One region of the Catalinimonas alkaloidigena genome, then DNA from elsewhere that is predicted to be linked to it. Evidence: riboswitches for the same ligand, from Rfam matches in the RefSeq annotation. Region 1 holds a riboswitch; the other holds the start of a gene.
What was found. Region 1 has a riboswitch for S-adenosylmethionine ahead of BLR44_RS08295 (O-acetylhomoserine aminocarboxypropyltransferase/cysteine synthase family protein). Riboswitches for the same ligand answer to the same signal wherever they lie in the genome.
Positions count from the first base shown of each region.

Region 2: linked by a shared signal. The riboswitch ahead of BLR44_RS02565 (homocysteine S-methyltransferase family protein) and the one ahead of BLR44_RS08295 (O-acetylhomoserine aminocarboxypropyltransferase/cysteine synthase family protein) in region 1 are both predicted to bind S-adenosylmethionine.

Region 1 is NZ_FNFO01000003.1:280,446-287,867, reverse strand. Features, by position in the region: gene crtD (1-hydroxycarotenoid 3,4-desaturase CrtD) at 1-445, opposite strand, end outside; gene BLR44_RS08310 (class I SAM-dependent methyltransferase) at 518-1,246, shown strand; gene BLR44_RS08305 (hypothetical protein) at 1,283-1,831, opposite strand; gene BLR44_RS08300 (FAD-dependent oxidoreductase) at 1,849-3,171, opposite strand; SAM riboswitch class I at 3,423-3,530, shown strand; gene BLR44_RS08295 (O-acetylhomoserine aminocarboxypropyltransferase/cysteine synthase family protein) at 3,759-5,084, shown strand; gene metX (homoserine O-acetyltransferase family protein) at 5,219-6,241, shown strand; gene BLR44_RS08285 (homoserine dehydrogenase) at 6,307-7,422, shown strand, end outside.
Region 2 is NZ_FNFO01000001.1:658,990-666,411, forward strand. Features, by position in the region: gene BLR44_RS02545 (IMPACT family protein) at 1-37, shown strand, start outside; gene phbB (acetoacetyl-CoA reductase) at 225-974, shown strand; gene BLR44_RS02555 (DUF4190 domain-containing protein) at 1,479-1,727, shown strand; gene BLR44_RS02560 (hypothetical protein) at 1,940-2,602, shown strand; SAM riboswitch class I at 2,943-3,046, shown strand; gene BLR44_RS02565 (homocysteine S-methyltransferase family protein) at 3,104-4,117, shown strand; partial or broken gene metH (methionine synthase) at 4,429-7,191, shown strand; gene metF (methylenetetrahydrofolate reductase [NAD(P)H]) at 7,247-7,422, shown strand, end outside.

The DNA of each region.
Region 1 (7,422 bases):
GTTTGTGGAGCGACCGAAAAAGGAACAATTCGCCGACCAGCTCAAAGTACGTCCGGCTGCGCCGCAAAAACTGCAACACCCGCTCGGCCGGTTCGCCGAGTTGTGCTTCCACCTCCTGCGCAAAGCGGACCGGATCGGCCCAGGCTGTCAGGCACGTGCCGTCTTCCCAGAAATAGCGGCAGATTTCGTCGAGGCGTTCGTAATCGAAATGGTCGCGAGGCTCTTCGCCGACGAGCCGGAAGAGCGCATCGACCTGGTCGGGCAACGTGAACAGCGACGGACCCGCATCGAACCGGTAGCCATCGCTCGTAATTTCCGATAGTTTGCCGCCGGGATAGGGATTGGCCTCAAACACCGTCACGGCGTAGCCCTGGTGCGCTAGGCGAATTGCCGCCGCTAGGCCGCCGATGCCCGCGCCGATTACGGCCGCTCTAGGGTTTTTCATTGTTGATGCCTCTGATTCATTTCGATACTAACCGCTAAACCTGGCGTAAGTTTGCGCAATTCTACCTGATTGATGAAATCCTCTCTGTTACTCGCCCCGCACCAGGACCCGATGGGGCAGGCCATTCGTGACTTCTGGCAGGGCCAGGCGGACGATGCCATTGTGGTGACTTCCGACCGCGCCGACGACGACGAAATTCCGGTGGCGTATTTGTTCCGGACGTGGGACGAGATGCCTCCGCTGGAACAGGAAGCGCTCCGGGCCTGCCGGGGGCGGGTGCTCGACGTGGGGGCGGCCGCCGGGAGTCATGCGTTGTGGTGGCAGGCACAGGGAGGAGCGGTAACCGCGCTGGACTACTCACCGCTGGCGGTGGAGGTGATGCAGCAGCGGGGCGTGCACGATGCGCGCGCCATGCGGTTTGAGGACCTGCACGACGAAACCTACGATACCGTGCTGATGCTGATGAACGGCGCCGGCCTGGCCGGTACCCTCGGCAGACTTCCGGCCTTTTTGCAACACGCGGCTACCCTGCTGCAGCCAGGGGGACAGATTCTGCTCGACTCTGCCGACATCCTTTACCTGTACGAAGAAGAAGACGGCAGCTACTACCTGGACCTAAACGACCGCTATTACGGCGAGATGCGCTACCAGATGCAGTACAAGGACGCGCGTAGCAAACCTTTCTCCTGGCTGTTTGTCAGCTACGATCTGCTGGAGGATGCGGCCCACGCGGCGGGGCTCCACTGCGAATGTCTCGCGGAAGGCGATACCGACAATTACCTGGCGCGGTTAACAAACTAGTAATGCCTCATTACAAGGCCCATACTGGCTTTACACTCAGTCTAGGTTTATGACTTCTAGTTTTCCTTGTATTACTTGTGTAGCGGTTCTTTTCTCGTGTTCCTTGAGTCCAAACACAGAACTTAGCTTGTCAATCATGTTGCCTTCTTCCTGTTGTGTTACAATCAGCTGGAAATTTGAACGAGATGTATTTGGCTGCTCTTGATAGTAAGATTTGCTGAAGTAGTCCCTCAAGATTTCTATTTTCCAGCGCTCCTCCATTTCCCCAAATTCTTCGATCACGATCAAAATGCTATGGGTGTGGTCAGTCCAGTCTAAGTGGAAGTCCCATATTTGATTCAACGTCCATTTTTTGGGGTTTTGCTCTTTCCAATTGATAGGAACAAATGGGAACAATCTCCTCATGTGCTCTAGGTATTCATCGAAGCGCTCGATGTTGGCTGGAAATCTATAAACCTGTCTATTTGAAGTTTCTACCAAGCTGTTTACTAACTCATGCCTCGCTTCTGCTGATTTGCCTACGATAAGAAGGTGTTTCTTCTCAGTAATTTTTGCCATTGCTTCTACCATACTTTCCCATTCCATCTACTCGATATTTACATCTACCGAAACAGACGCATCGCTTTTTCCAGCGTTTCGGGATGATCCCAGCGGGCTTCCAGGTCGGGTTCTCGCAAGAGTTGTTTCATTACGTCGTCCTGCTTGCGGCCCAGCCGCAAGGCTTCTGCGTAGGGACGGTGGCTGAACGTGACCATCGTATAAAGCGGCACCCACTCGTCGGGATACTGCTGGTGAAGCTGGGCTTCGATCTTTTTGCGGAGCTGAAACTGCGGATCGACCACGCGGTCGCGCATCTCCACGAAGTTTTGCAGCGCCAGTTGGGCGATGGCGTCGGCGTTGGGTTTGCGCTGGCGTTGGTACTGTTCCAGGAAGTGCGGCCAGTCGTCCGGATGGGCTACCATCAACTCGTTCAACACACGGCAGTCTTCGAACCCGGCGTTCATCCCTTGTCCGTAAAACGGCACGAGCGCGTGGGCCGCATCCCCGATCAGGGCCACGTTGCCCCGCACCCACGGGTGACAGCGAACCGTCACCATCGACGAAGTCGGGTTCTGAACAAACTCCTCCTGCAAGTCGGGCATCAGCGGCACCACGTCCGGAAAGTGCTCCTGAAAAAAGGCCGCCACGCGGTCGGGCGAATCCAGCTTGTCGAACTCGTCAAACGGTAAAAACAACGTGCAGGTAAAACTTCCGTCCAGGTTGGGCAGGGCAATCAGCATGAAACTGTGGCGCGGCCAGATGTGCAGCGCGCCGTTGTCGAGTCGCCACTGTCCGTCGGCCGTCGGAGGAATGGACAATTCTTTGTAGCCGTGCGCCAGGTACGACTGCTCGTAGTCAAAGCGATCAGTTTTTTGCAACGAACTGCGCACCGCCGAAAAGGCCCCGTCCGCCCCGAAGATAAAATCGGTTTCCAACGTGTAAGCCGCCGGGTGGCCGGGCGATACCAGCGTAGCCGTCGGTTGCTCGAAATTTACGTCCAGACAGCGTTCGTTGAAGCGCAACTCGGCACCTTCCTGTTCGGCCAGGTCGAGTAGTTTTTCGTTCAGCAACGCGCGCGATACGGAATAAATGCACTGCCCGGTGGTGCCGTAAGGTTGCAGCGCCTGGCGACCGTCGAGGTCGTGGATCATTCGCCCGCGCATCGGCAGGGCGATTTCCCGAATCTGCTCCGCCATGCCGACGCCTTCCAGGGCCCGCCAGCCCCGGTCGCTCAGCGCGAGGTTGATGGAACGGCCCCCCACGACACCCGCGCGGCGCGGATCAGCCCGGCGTTCGCAGACCGTTACGCGGTAGCCACGTTGTTTGAGGTAAATCGCGAGGAGCGAGCCTACCAGCCCCGCCCCGAAAACGGTGATGTGTTTCATAGTCAGCAAGTCGTACGCAAACACGCCGGCGAAGATGCCCGCGTGGTAGCGGTTCTAACTTTTTTGTGGGGACAAAGTAAAGCCATTTTGCAGGGAAATGTAGTGCACAAGGCCGCAGACGCGCCGACTTCGCGTGAAATGACGTCGGCCGGACAAAAGCCCCGGAAGCGTGTGGAAAAGTTTGGCGCTTCCAAACCAGACCCGTAATATTGCAATCACAAGTCAATTCCGCCCGCTACGCTGGTGACATTGGTTTATAAAGAAGAGGGGAGAGACCAGGCTCAACGAACCTCTAGCAACCTCCGCAACCGTGGAAAGGTGCTAATTCCTGGCCTAAAGCAATTTAGGACATATAAGTTAATCGCCATGCCTTTCAACGCCATCTTCACGTTAGTCGCTACGCCACAACCTTCCTGCACAGGCTGTTGTTGTCGCTGATGCTTGTCCGCTGAACCGCCGACCGTTTCCCTCGCCTCCGGCCGGAAACGAAACGCCTACCAAGCGGATTGCAGGGGAACCGTCCGATTCCACCGTGCCTTCTTACGCCTCAATTCCTAGTATTCACCATCAAACACTCCCAACGCATTATGGCTGATCAATTGCATTTCGAAACGCTCCAACTCCACGCCGGCCAGGAAGCCGACCCCACCACGGGTGCGCGTGCCGTGCCCATTTACCAGACCACGTCGTACAACTTTAAAAACTCTGCGCACGGTGCGGCGCTTTTTGCGCTACAGGAGTTCGGCAACATCTACACCCGGATTATGAACCCCACCACCGACGTGTTCGAGAAGCGCGTCGCGGCCCTGGAAGGGGGCGTAGCCGCCTTGGCCACGGCCTCGGGGCAGGCGGCTCAAATGGTGGCCCTGACCAACATTCTGGAAGCCGGCGAGAATTTCATCTCGACGTCGTTCCTCTACGGCGGCACCTACAATCAGTTCAAAGTGGCCTTCAAACGGCTGGGCATCGAGGCCCGCTTCGCCAAAGGCGACAAGGCTGAGGACTTCGAGAAACTGATCGACGAAAAAACCAAGGCGATTTATCTGGAAACCATCGGCAACCCCGAGTTCAACATTCCTGATTTCGAGAAAATCGCTGCCCTCGCAAAACAGTACGATTTGCCACTGGTGGTCGATAATACCTTCGGTGCGGCGGGGTACCTGTTCCGTCCGCTGGAGCACGGCGCCAACATCGTTACCGCTTCGGCTACGAAGTGGATCGGTGGGCACGGCAACTCGATCGGCGGCGTTATCGTCGACGGCGGCAATTACAACTGGGGCAACGGCAAGTATCCGCAGTTTACCGAGCCTTCGGAAGGCTACCACGGCATGAAATTCTGGGAAATTTTCGGTGCAGACGGGCCGTTCGGCAACATCGCGTTCATCATCCGGGCGCGGGTGGAAGGGCTGCGCGATCTGGGACCGGCGCTGAGTCCGTTCAACTCGTTCCTGTTGTTGCAAGGCCTCGAAACGCTTTCGCTGCGGATGGAGCGCCACGTTGAAAACGCCCTGACGCTGGCCAAATGGCTCGAAGCGCACGACGAGGTCGAAGAGGTAAAATACCCCGGCCTGGAAAGCAGTCCGTACCACGCCTTGGCGAAAAAGTACCTGAAACGCGGCTTCGGCGGGGTGTTGTCGTTCAAGATCAAAGGCGGACGCGAGGCAGCCGAGCAGTTTGTAAACAGCCTGAAACTGGTGAGCCATCTGGCCAACGTGGGCGATGCGAAAACGCTGATCATCCACCCAGCCTCGACGACGCACCAGCAGTTGTCCGAACAGGAACAAGCTGCCGCCGGCGTGCATCCCAACGCGCTCCGCATTTCGGTGGGCATCGAACACATCGAAGACATCAAGGCCGATCTGGCGCAGGCGTTTGCAAAAGTGAAGCAAAACCAACCCGAACCGGTCGAATAATTCATAAGCTTATTATGTTGTAATCCTTCGCGTTACCTTTGCTGCCTTCTTTAGAGACGGGCCGGAAGCAACTGAACCAATTTCGAGACGTTGCCGGACGCAGGGCTGCCGGAACGCGAAGGATTACCTTTTACATGGACGCACACATCTACGAACACTCGCAGGAATTGCCGCTCGAACTGGGCGGAACATTGCCAGGCTTTCAACTGGCGTACTGTACGGTGGGGACGCTCAACGCGACCCGCTCCAACGTTATTTGGATTTGCCACGCGCTGACGGCCAACGCCGATCCGGCCGAATGGTGGCCGGGCATGATCGGAGAAGGCAAACTGTTCGACCCGACTACGCACTTCATCGTTTGCGCCAACATCCTGGGTTCCTGCTATGGCTCCACCGGGCCTCTGTCGGTCGATCCGCGTACCGGCCAGCCGTTTTACCATACCTTTCCCCGCATCACCGTGCGCGATATTGTGCAGGCCCACATCCGGCTGCGCGATCACCTGGGCATCGACACCATCGAGCTGTGCATCGGCGGGTCGCTGGGCGGTCAACAGGCCGTCGAGTGGGCCATTATGGAGCCCGAGCGGATCAAAACCCTGATTTTGTTGGCGACCAACGCATTTCATTCGCCCTGGGGGGTGGCCTTCAACGAGTCGCAGCGGATGGCCATCGAGACCGATCCCACCTGGCAGGACAGTACGCCCGAAGCGGGGCTGAACGGCATGAAAACCGCCCGCTCCATCGCGCTGCTGTCGTATCGGAATTACACGACCTACTGGAACGGCCAGATGGAATCCAACTGTGATACGTTCGAAAAATTCCGGGCCAGTTCATATCAGCGGTACCAGGGCGAAAAGCTGGCGAAGCGCTTCAACGCGTACTCGTACTATGCGCTCTCGCTGACGATGGACAGCCACCACGTGGGCCGCGGACGGGGCAGCGCCGAAAAAGCACTGTCGCAGATCCAGGCAAATACGCTTTCGATCGGCATTTCGAGCGATGTGCTGTTTCCCACCAACGAACAATTGTTCCTGTTCGAAAACATTCCGACCGGAACGTTCCTGGAAATCGACTCCGACTACGGGCACGACGGCTTCCTGATCGAAACCGAGCAGCTCACGCGCTGCATCCAGTCCTGGCAGAAGATGCACGAGTGACCGGACCTCGGGAGGCGTGTGCGCACCATATGCAATGTGTAATTTGAAATTTGGATGAGAATCCTATGAAGAAAGAGATTCGAATTGGTTTGTTTGGCTTCGGCTGTGTCGGGCAGGGCCTGTACGACGTGTTGAACGAGAGCCGCGGCATCCGGGCCGAAATCCGGAAAATCGCGGTGAAACATGCGGACAAGCCGCGCAAATTGCCCGCCCATTTCTTCACGACCGACGCTGACGAGATTCTGGACGACCCGGAAATCAACCTGATCGTCGAGTTGATCAACGATCCGGACGCCGCGTTCGACATCGTCAGCCGCGCCCTCCGGAGCGGAAAAGACGTGGTGTCAGCCAACAAAAAGATGATTGCCGAGCACCTGCCCGAGCTCTACGAATTACAAAAGCAATACGGCACGTCGCTCCTCTACGAAGCGTCGAGCTGCGGCAGCATTCCGATCATCCGCACGCTGGAAGAATACTACGACAACGAACTGCTGTTCGGCGTGAGTGGTATTTTCAACGGTTCGTCCAATTACATTCTGACCAAGGTCTATCAGGAAGGCAGCACCTACGAGGCAGCTTTGCGGCAAGCGCAGGAACTCGGTTTTGCCGAAACCGACCCGACGCTCGACGTGGGCGGCTTCGATCCGCTCTACAAACTCTGCATCATTACGGCGCATTCGTACGGCACGTTCATCAAGCCGGAAGAGGTCTTCAACTTCGGGATTCAGTCGCTGGCTGCGCAAGACATCCGCTACGCCAAAGAGAAAGGGTGCAAAATCAAGCTGGTCTGCACCGTGCGGAAGCTGAACGGTTCGTGCTTTACGCTGTTCGTGATGCCCCAACTGGTGCGGTCCGATGACCCACTTTTCCTCGTGGACCGGGAAAACAACGGCGTGGTGGTGGAAGCGGCGTTTTCCGACAAGCAATTTTTCCAGGGAAAAGGCGCGGGTGGCCACCCCACCGGCTCGGCGGTGCTGTCCGACATTTCTGCCAGCACGTACGAGTACCGCTACGAATACAAGAAAATCGCCCAGAACGAAGGGCTGGAATACACCCGCGACGTGAACCTGGAAGTGTACGTCAGCTACGAACGCGAAGAAGACCTGGAAGGGCTGGAGTTTGTCGAGGTGCTGGAACGTTACCAGGGGCGTCAGTCCCACTACGTGATCGGGACCGTGACG
Region 2 (7,422 bases), on a different contig from region 1:
GGACCAATTGGTAGGCGTAAAGGTGCTCGACGCCTAAACCCAAACGATTTCGGCCCGTAGTATAAGACTTTCCAAATCAAGAAAATAGAGTACGGTCACGCTAAAAAGCTCATAAAAAAAAGCTTCCTGAGCCGAAGAATATTTCGAAAGGAGCACAAATTTTGTGAGTTTAGTGGCTTGTTTGGGACCATCGCTGCGGATTCCCACCATAACCCAACGAATGCATGGATCGCGAAAATAGGAGAGTCGCCCTGATTACAGGAGCAACGGGTGGCTTAGGCACAGCCATGTGCAAACGTCTGATCACAGACGGATACCGAGTCGCCGGAACGTATCGCGATAAGTCGAAGCTTTCTGCCTGGCAACTGGAAATGGAGAAAGAAGGTTACTTTCTCGACGTATTCGAAGTGGACGTCGCCGATTTCGATTCGGTAGGAAACACCATCGCCAACGTAGAAGAGAAGATCGGGCCGATCGATGTGCTGATCAACAACGCCGGAATTGCCCGCGACGGCGTGCTGCGGCGCATGACCAAAGAGGCCTGGGATGACGTGATTAACACCAACCTGACCAGTGTGTTCAACACGTGCCGGCACGTAATCAACGGCATGATCGAGCGGGGATTTGGCCGGATCATCAACATCTCGTCGGTCAATGCACAGCGCGGGCAGGTAGGGCAAACCAACTATTCGGCCGCCAAAGCCGGCATGCACGGTTTCACCAAATCGCTGGCGATGGAAGTCGCTACCAAAGGCATTACGGTGAACACCATCTCGCCGGGCTACATCTATACCGAAATTGTCAAGGCCATCCCCGACGAAATCATCCGGACGAAAATTCTGCCCGGCATCCCGATGGGGCGGCTGGGAGGCACCGACGAAGTAGCCTATCTGGTGTCGTTTCTCGCGTCCGACGAAGCGCGGTTCATCACGGGAGCCAACTACGCCATCAACGGCGGTCAGCACGTGTATTAGGGGAGGAGGCTCCTTGCTTAAGCAGCTGGGAATCAGAAAATAGGCCCACAGCGTACGAATTTCAGGCTTCGTCTTCCATACGTTAGGTTCTTTCGGAAAATAGTGCAACTTAGCTCGTCTAATTGCGAGCTCATGCTACTCCGTCTACTCACCTTCCTCATGTTGGGAGGGTTGGTGCTTGCCTGCCACACGCCTCGCTACTACACCTTCCCTTCGCAAGCTCCGCCCGCAGCCCGCCCGTCTGTGCGCGTGAGCACCCCCGCTCCTCGAACAGAACCCGCAATGGTCGCGCCCGCATCCGACGCACTGGCGACCGCGGAAGTTTCTGTGCCTGCACATCCGTACGAAGCTGACGCCCGGCCTACCTTTCAGTCGTTTAAGGCAGTACCGCCGCTTGTGCCCCCAGTTTTGCAGCCTCCGCCCAGGCTGTCCAATTTAAGCCTACCCATACCGGAAGAGCCGGACCCGCCGCGTGTCATGGATGGCTATGCCGTTGCAGCCTTTTTGGCCGGCCTTTTCGTGCCGCTGACGTGGGCGTTGTTGTCCGTCGTTCCTTTTATCGGGCTGTTGTCGCTGGGATCGGTTGTGATGGCGATTGTCTTCGGCATCATCGGCATGCGGCGTACGCGCCGGGAAGGCCGTCGTGGCTATGGGCTGGCGCTGGCCGGACTGATCATGGGCCTGGTGTGGACCCTTGTCGGCATTCTCGGCATCGTGCTGATCATTCTGCTGATTCTGGCCTGGCAAGGGTAAGCTTCTCGGTATTCGTTGCAGACTCGTCAGGCTTGTACTTGTAGGAGAAGGCAAAAACGTAAGTAAGAGAGCAAGAGAATTAGCTCCTGCTCAAATCTCATCATAAAAATTGAAAAACAAGAAATTACGCACCTGAGCGGTATAGGCGCTTGGAAAACAGAAACGTTAGATTATCTCTTAGCATGATTTTTTATAAAGAAAATTAACTAATCATGCTCAACAAAGCTGTTGTAATGGTCCTGGTATGGGTAGTAATGGCTACCACAATTCAGGCGCAAACTCGGGAAATCTATACAAACCCCGATTTCTCAAGCCTGGCTGCAGAACACCAAATGCTGGCTATTATTCCCTTCAAAGCCACAGTAAACCTCCGACCGAAACAAATGGAGAAATTGGGTGCAGAAGGCCACAAGAAGCTGGAAAGCGAACAAGGTTTAGCCGTGCAAAGCGCTCTTCAGACCTACTTCCTAAAGCGGAAAGAAAAGAAGGCCATTGCCGTAAACTTTCAGGATATTACCAAAACAAACGCACTCTTGGCTAAGAATGGGGTCACCGAAGAAAATATACATTCTTTTACAGCCGAAGAATTGGCCGAAATGCTTGGGGTTGATGGAATTGTCGGAGGACTTTTACAGACAGATAAACCCATTTTTGACGGTGCCTCTATTGCTATGGGCATGCTAGTAGGTTACTACGGTGCTACAAATACAGGTAAATGCACGATCCACATCAACGATGGCACCACAGGGGAGCTATTGTGGAAGTATGAGAAAACCTTGGCTAGAAGCTTGGGCAGCGATCTCAACACCATTATCAACACGTTGATGCGGAAAGCGGGCCGTAAATTTCCCTACGATCAGCTAAACGATGACTAAGCTCCGCTTAACCTTTAGGCCATCTACGCACCAAAGATCCGCCGTAAGGCGGATCTTTTGTTTTAGCGCTACACGGGTGTTTCAGCGCCCGCGGCCCCTACCGATCCGCCTCACCCGGCAACGAGGGCCACAAGGAGTGGTGCGGAGTGGTAATCGCTATCGGTTCTGGCCTAACCTTACCGGAGAGGAACCAACTTTGAAGAGCCTTTGTGACATGATTTACAGAACGGGTGAAATGCCGAGCAAGTGCATGAAAATTCCTTAACAGCGCTTACTTAGGAGGGCTGGTGCCGAGCCTGTTATAAGTTGTTTGTTTCCTGCCATCCGTGTACCTTGCAGCGCTTATCCAGAAAGACTGAGGGAATGGGCCCTGCGACGTCTTGGCAACCGGATTTATCGATCAAGGTGCCACTTCCCACCCCGGTCAAAGGGGAAAGATAAAGCGCGACTTTTCACCCGCTCTTTCTCGGATAACGTTACGTGGCTTCATCTATCCGAGACATGACTCAGATTCAAGACATTTTAAAAAAGCGTATCCTGGTGCTCGACGGCGCCATGGGCACGATGATTCAGCGCTACAAACTGGAAGAAGAGGACTTTCGCAACGAGGCGTTGAAAGATCATCCGCATCCGCTGAAAGGCAACAACGATTTGCTGGCCCTGACGCGCCCCGACGTGTTGCGGGCCATCCACGCGGCTTACTTCGAAGCGGGCGCCGACATTGCGGAAACCAACACGTTCAGCGGCACGACCATCGCGCAGGCCGATTACGGACTGCAGCATATTATCTATGAACTTAATTACCAGTCGGCGCGGTTAGCCCGCGAAGTGGCCGATGAGTTTACGGCCCGGAATCCGGACAAGCCCCGCTTTGTGGCCGGTTCCATCGGTCCGACTAACCGCACCGCGTCCATCTCGCCCGACGTCAACGATCCGGGGTACCGCGCCGTTACCTTTGACGAGCTGAAAGAAGCTTACCGGGAACAAGTCAACGCCTTGCTCGACGGTGGGGTCGATCTGCTGCTGGTCGAAACCGTTTTTGATACGCTCAACGCGAAAGCCGCCCTGTTTGCCATCGAAGAGGAGTTCGATGCGCGCGGGCAGGAGTGGCCGATCATGGTGTCGGGTACGATTACCGATGCCAGCGGCCGTACGCTGTCGGGTCAGACCACCGAGGCGTTTCTGATTTCGATGGCCCACGCGCCGCTGCTCTCCATCGGGCTGAACTGTGCGTTGGGGGCGAAAGACCTGCTTCCGTACCTGCAGGTGCTGCACCGCAAGGCCGATTTTCTGGTGAGCGCGCATCCCAACGCCGGCTTGCCGAACGAGTTCGGGCAATACGACCAGACGCCGGACGACATGGCCGGGCAGATCCGCGAATTCCTGAAACTGGGGCTGATTAACATCATTGGAGGGTGCTGCGGCACGACGCCCGACCACATCCGGGCCATTGCTGAAGCTGCCGCGGAATTTGAACCCCGGAAAGTGCCCTCGGCCGAAGTCGCTGCGGAGTGAGTACGCCCCATCAGCCTTCAGAGTCGGAACTGACGGTTCCTTACCACACGACACAGGGTATACCGCCAGTTGTTTCGACGGTGGTGGTCGCTCTCTTGCTGTCAGGAGCCCTCTGGCTGGCATGGTCCATCCGAAGATTTAAAAAAACAGTATCCCGACAAGCAGGCTAGGCAAACTAAAGCACTGGCCGACCTGCTGAGAAACATTAAACAATAAGTCGGGCAAACAACGTCCCCCATGACTTGGTTGCCCCTGAGTACCAGAACACTTTCATGAAGAAATACGAACTTCATCCTGATACTTTCAAATTACCCCCGCTGAAACTGAGCGGCTTAGAGCCGGTGATCATTACGCCGGAATCCAACTTTGTGAACATCGGTGAGCGGACCAACGTGACCGGCTCGCGCGCCTTTCTCCGCCTCATCAAAGAAGATAAGTACGAAGACGCGCTGGCCGTGGCGCTCGACCAGGTAGAAGGCGGAGCGCAGATCATCGACATCAACATGGACGAAGGGATGATCGATGGCAAAGAGGCGATGGTACGCTTCCTGAACCTGATCGCCTCCGAGCCCGACATCGCTCGCGTGCCCATCATGATCGACTCCTCGAAGTGGGAAATCATCGAGGCGGGGCTGAAAGTCGTGCAGGGCAAGTGTGTGGTCAACTCGATCAGCCTGAAAGAAGGGGAGGATGCGTTTCTGCGCCACGCGCGCGTCATCAAACGCTACGGCGCGGCGGTGATCGTCATGGCCTTCGATGAACTCGGTCAGGCCGACTCGTACGAGCGGCGGGTCGAAATCTGCGAACGATCGTACCGCCTGTTGGTCGATAAAGTGAAATTTCCGCCGCAGGACATCATCTTCGACCCCAACGTGTTCCCCGTCGCGACGGGCATGGAAGAACACCGGCGCAACGCCCTCGACTTCTTTCTGGCCGCGAAGTGGATTCGCGAGCACCTGCCCGGTGCTCACGTGAGCGGTGGGATTTCCAACGTCTCGTTCTCGTTCCGGGGTAACCAGCGCGTCCGCGAAGCCATGCACGCGGCGTTCCTCTACCACGGCATTCAGCACGGCCTGGACATGGGCATTGTGAACCCAACGATGTTGGAAGTGTACGATGAAATTCCGCCCGATCTGCTGGAGCGGGTCGAAGATGTGCTGCTCGACCGCCGTCCCGACGCTACCGAACGGCTCCTCGATTTTGCCGAAACGGTAAAGGGCGACGGCAAAGCCAAAGAGCGTGACGACGCCTGGCGGCAGGGAACGGTGCAGGAGCGCCTGACGCATGCGCTGGTGAAGGGCATCGTGGAATTTATCGAAGAAGATACCGAAGAGGCGCGGCAGCAGGTCGACCGGCCGCTGCAGGTAATCGAAGGGCCGCTGATGGACGGCATGAACGTGGTCGGCGACCTGTTCGGCGAAGGGAAAATGTTTCTGCCTCAGGTGGTGAAAAGCGCCCGCGTGATGAAAAAGGCGGTCGCTTACCTGTTGCCCTACATCGAAGCCGAAAAGAGCCAGGACGACAACAGTTCGGCCGGAAAAATATTGCTCGCCACCGTGAAGGGCGACGTGCACGACATCGGGAAAAACATTGTTGGGGTGGTGCTGAGTTGCAACAACTTCGAGATCGTAGACATGGGCGTGATGGTGCCCGCCGAGAAAATTCTGGCGAAAGCCAAAGAAGTGAACGCCGACCTGATCGGCCTCAGCGGGTTGATTACGCCGTCGCTCGACGAAATGGTATTCGTGGCCAAAGAGATGGAGCGTCAGGGCTTTACCGTGCCGCTGCTCATCGGGGGCGCCACCACCTCGCGTGTGCATACGGCCGTGAAGATCGATCCGCAGTATTCGGGTCCTGTGGCACACGTGCTCGACGCCAGCCGCTCGGTGCCCGTGGCGAGTCAGTTGATCGGAAAGGAAACCCGTGCAAAGGCAAAAGCAAACTTCAAGGCGGAGTACGAAAAGATGCGGGAGGACTACGCCAACCGCAAGAAGGACAAGAACTATCTGCCTTACGCAGAGGCGTTGAAAAACAAGATCGAGATCGACTGGGACGCGACCGAAATCCACGCGCCGCAGTTCCTCGGTACCAAGTTTTTCGACGACTACTCCCTGGAAGAACTGACGCACTACATCGACTGGACGCCGTTTTTCCAGACCTGGCAACTGAAAGGCAAGTTTCCGAAGATCTTCGACGACAAGGTGGTGGGGACGGTGGCGCGCAAACTCTACGACGACGCGCAGGCAATGCTGAAAATGATCGTGGAAGAAAAGTGGCTGAAGGCCCGGGCGGTCATCGGATTCTATCCCTGCAATGCCGTGGGCGACGACGTGGTGCTCTACGATTTCGAGGCGATCGAACTGTCGGAAGCGCCCGGCCACGAAGGCAAGCCAGCCGCCCGGCTGAAAAACTACCAACTGAAAGAAGCGCCTCATCTGGCGACCAAATATTCGCAACTGACGGCGTTTCACATGCTGCGCCAACAGGGCAAAAAGGCGGCGGGCATCCCGAACCTGTCGCTGGCCGATTTCATTGCGCCGGTCGAGTCGGGCAAAACCGACTACATCGGTGGCTTTGCGGTAACGGCCGGAATCGGCATCGAAACGAAGCTGGCGGAATTTGAGCGCGACCACGACGACTACAACAGCATTCTGCTCAAGGCCCTGGCCGACCGCCTCGCCGAAGCGTTTGCCGAGCGCATGCACGAGCGGGTGCGCCGCGAATTCTGGGGCTACGCGCAGCAAGAACAGCTCTCGAACGAAGACCTGATCTCCGAAAAGTACGCGGGCATCCGTCCGGCTCCCGGCTATCCGGCCTGCCCGGATCATACCGAAAAGCCCGTCTTGTTCGATCTGCTCGACCCGGACGGTCGTACGGAAATTACGCTGACCGAGAGCTATGCGATGTATCCGGCTTCGTCGGTGAGTGGCTGGTACTTTGCCCATCCGCAGGCGCGCTACTTTGGGCTGGGCAAGATTGAAAAGGACCAGGTGGATGCCTACGCACGCCGGAAAGAAATGCCGCTGGAGGAGATGGAACGCTGGCTGGCTCCGAACCTGAATTATGACGTTTAAACATTTCCAGAACCGTTAACTTTGCCAGCTTTTAGTGAGCTGATTTTCATTCGACGTGACCAAAGTAACTGAACATATTGCGCACGCCAACGGCAAGCCGCTGTTCTCTTTCGAAATTCTGCCGCCCCTGAAAGGGCAAAGCATTCAGAACCTGTTTTCCGACATCGAGCCCTTGATGGAGTTCAAGCCGAAGTTCATCGACGTGACCTATCACCGGGAGGAATATGTTTA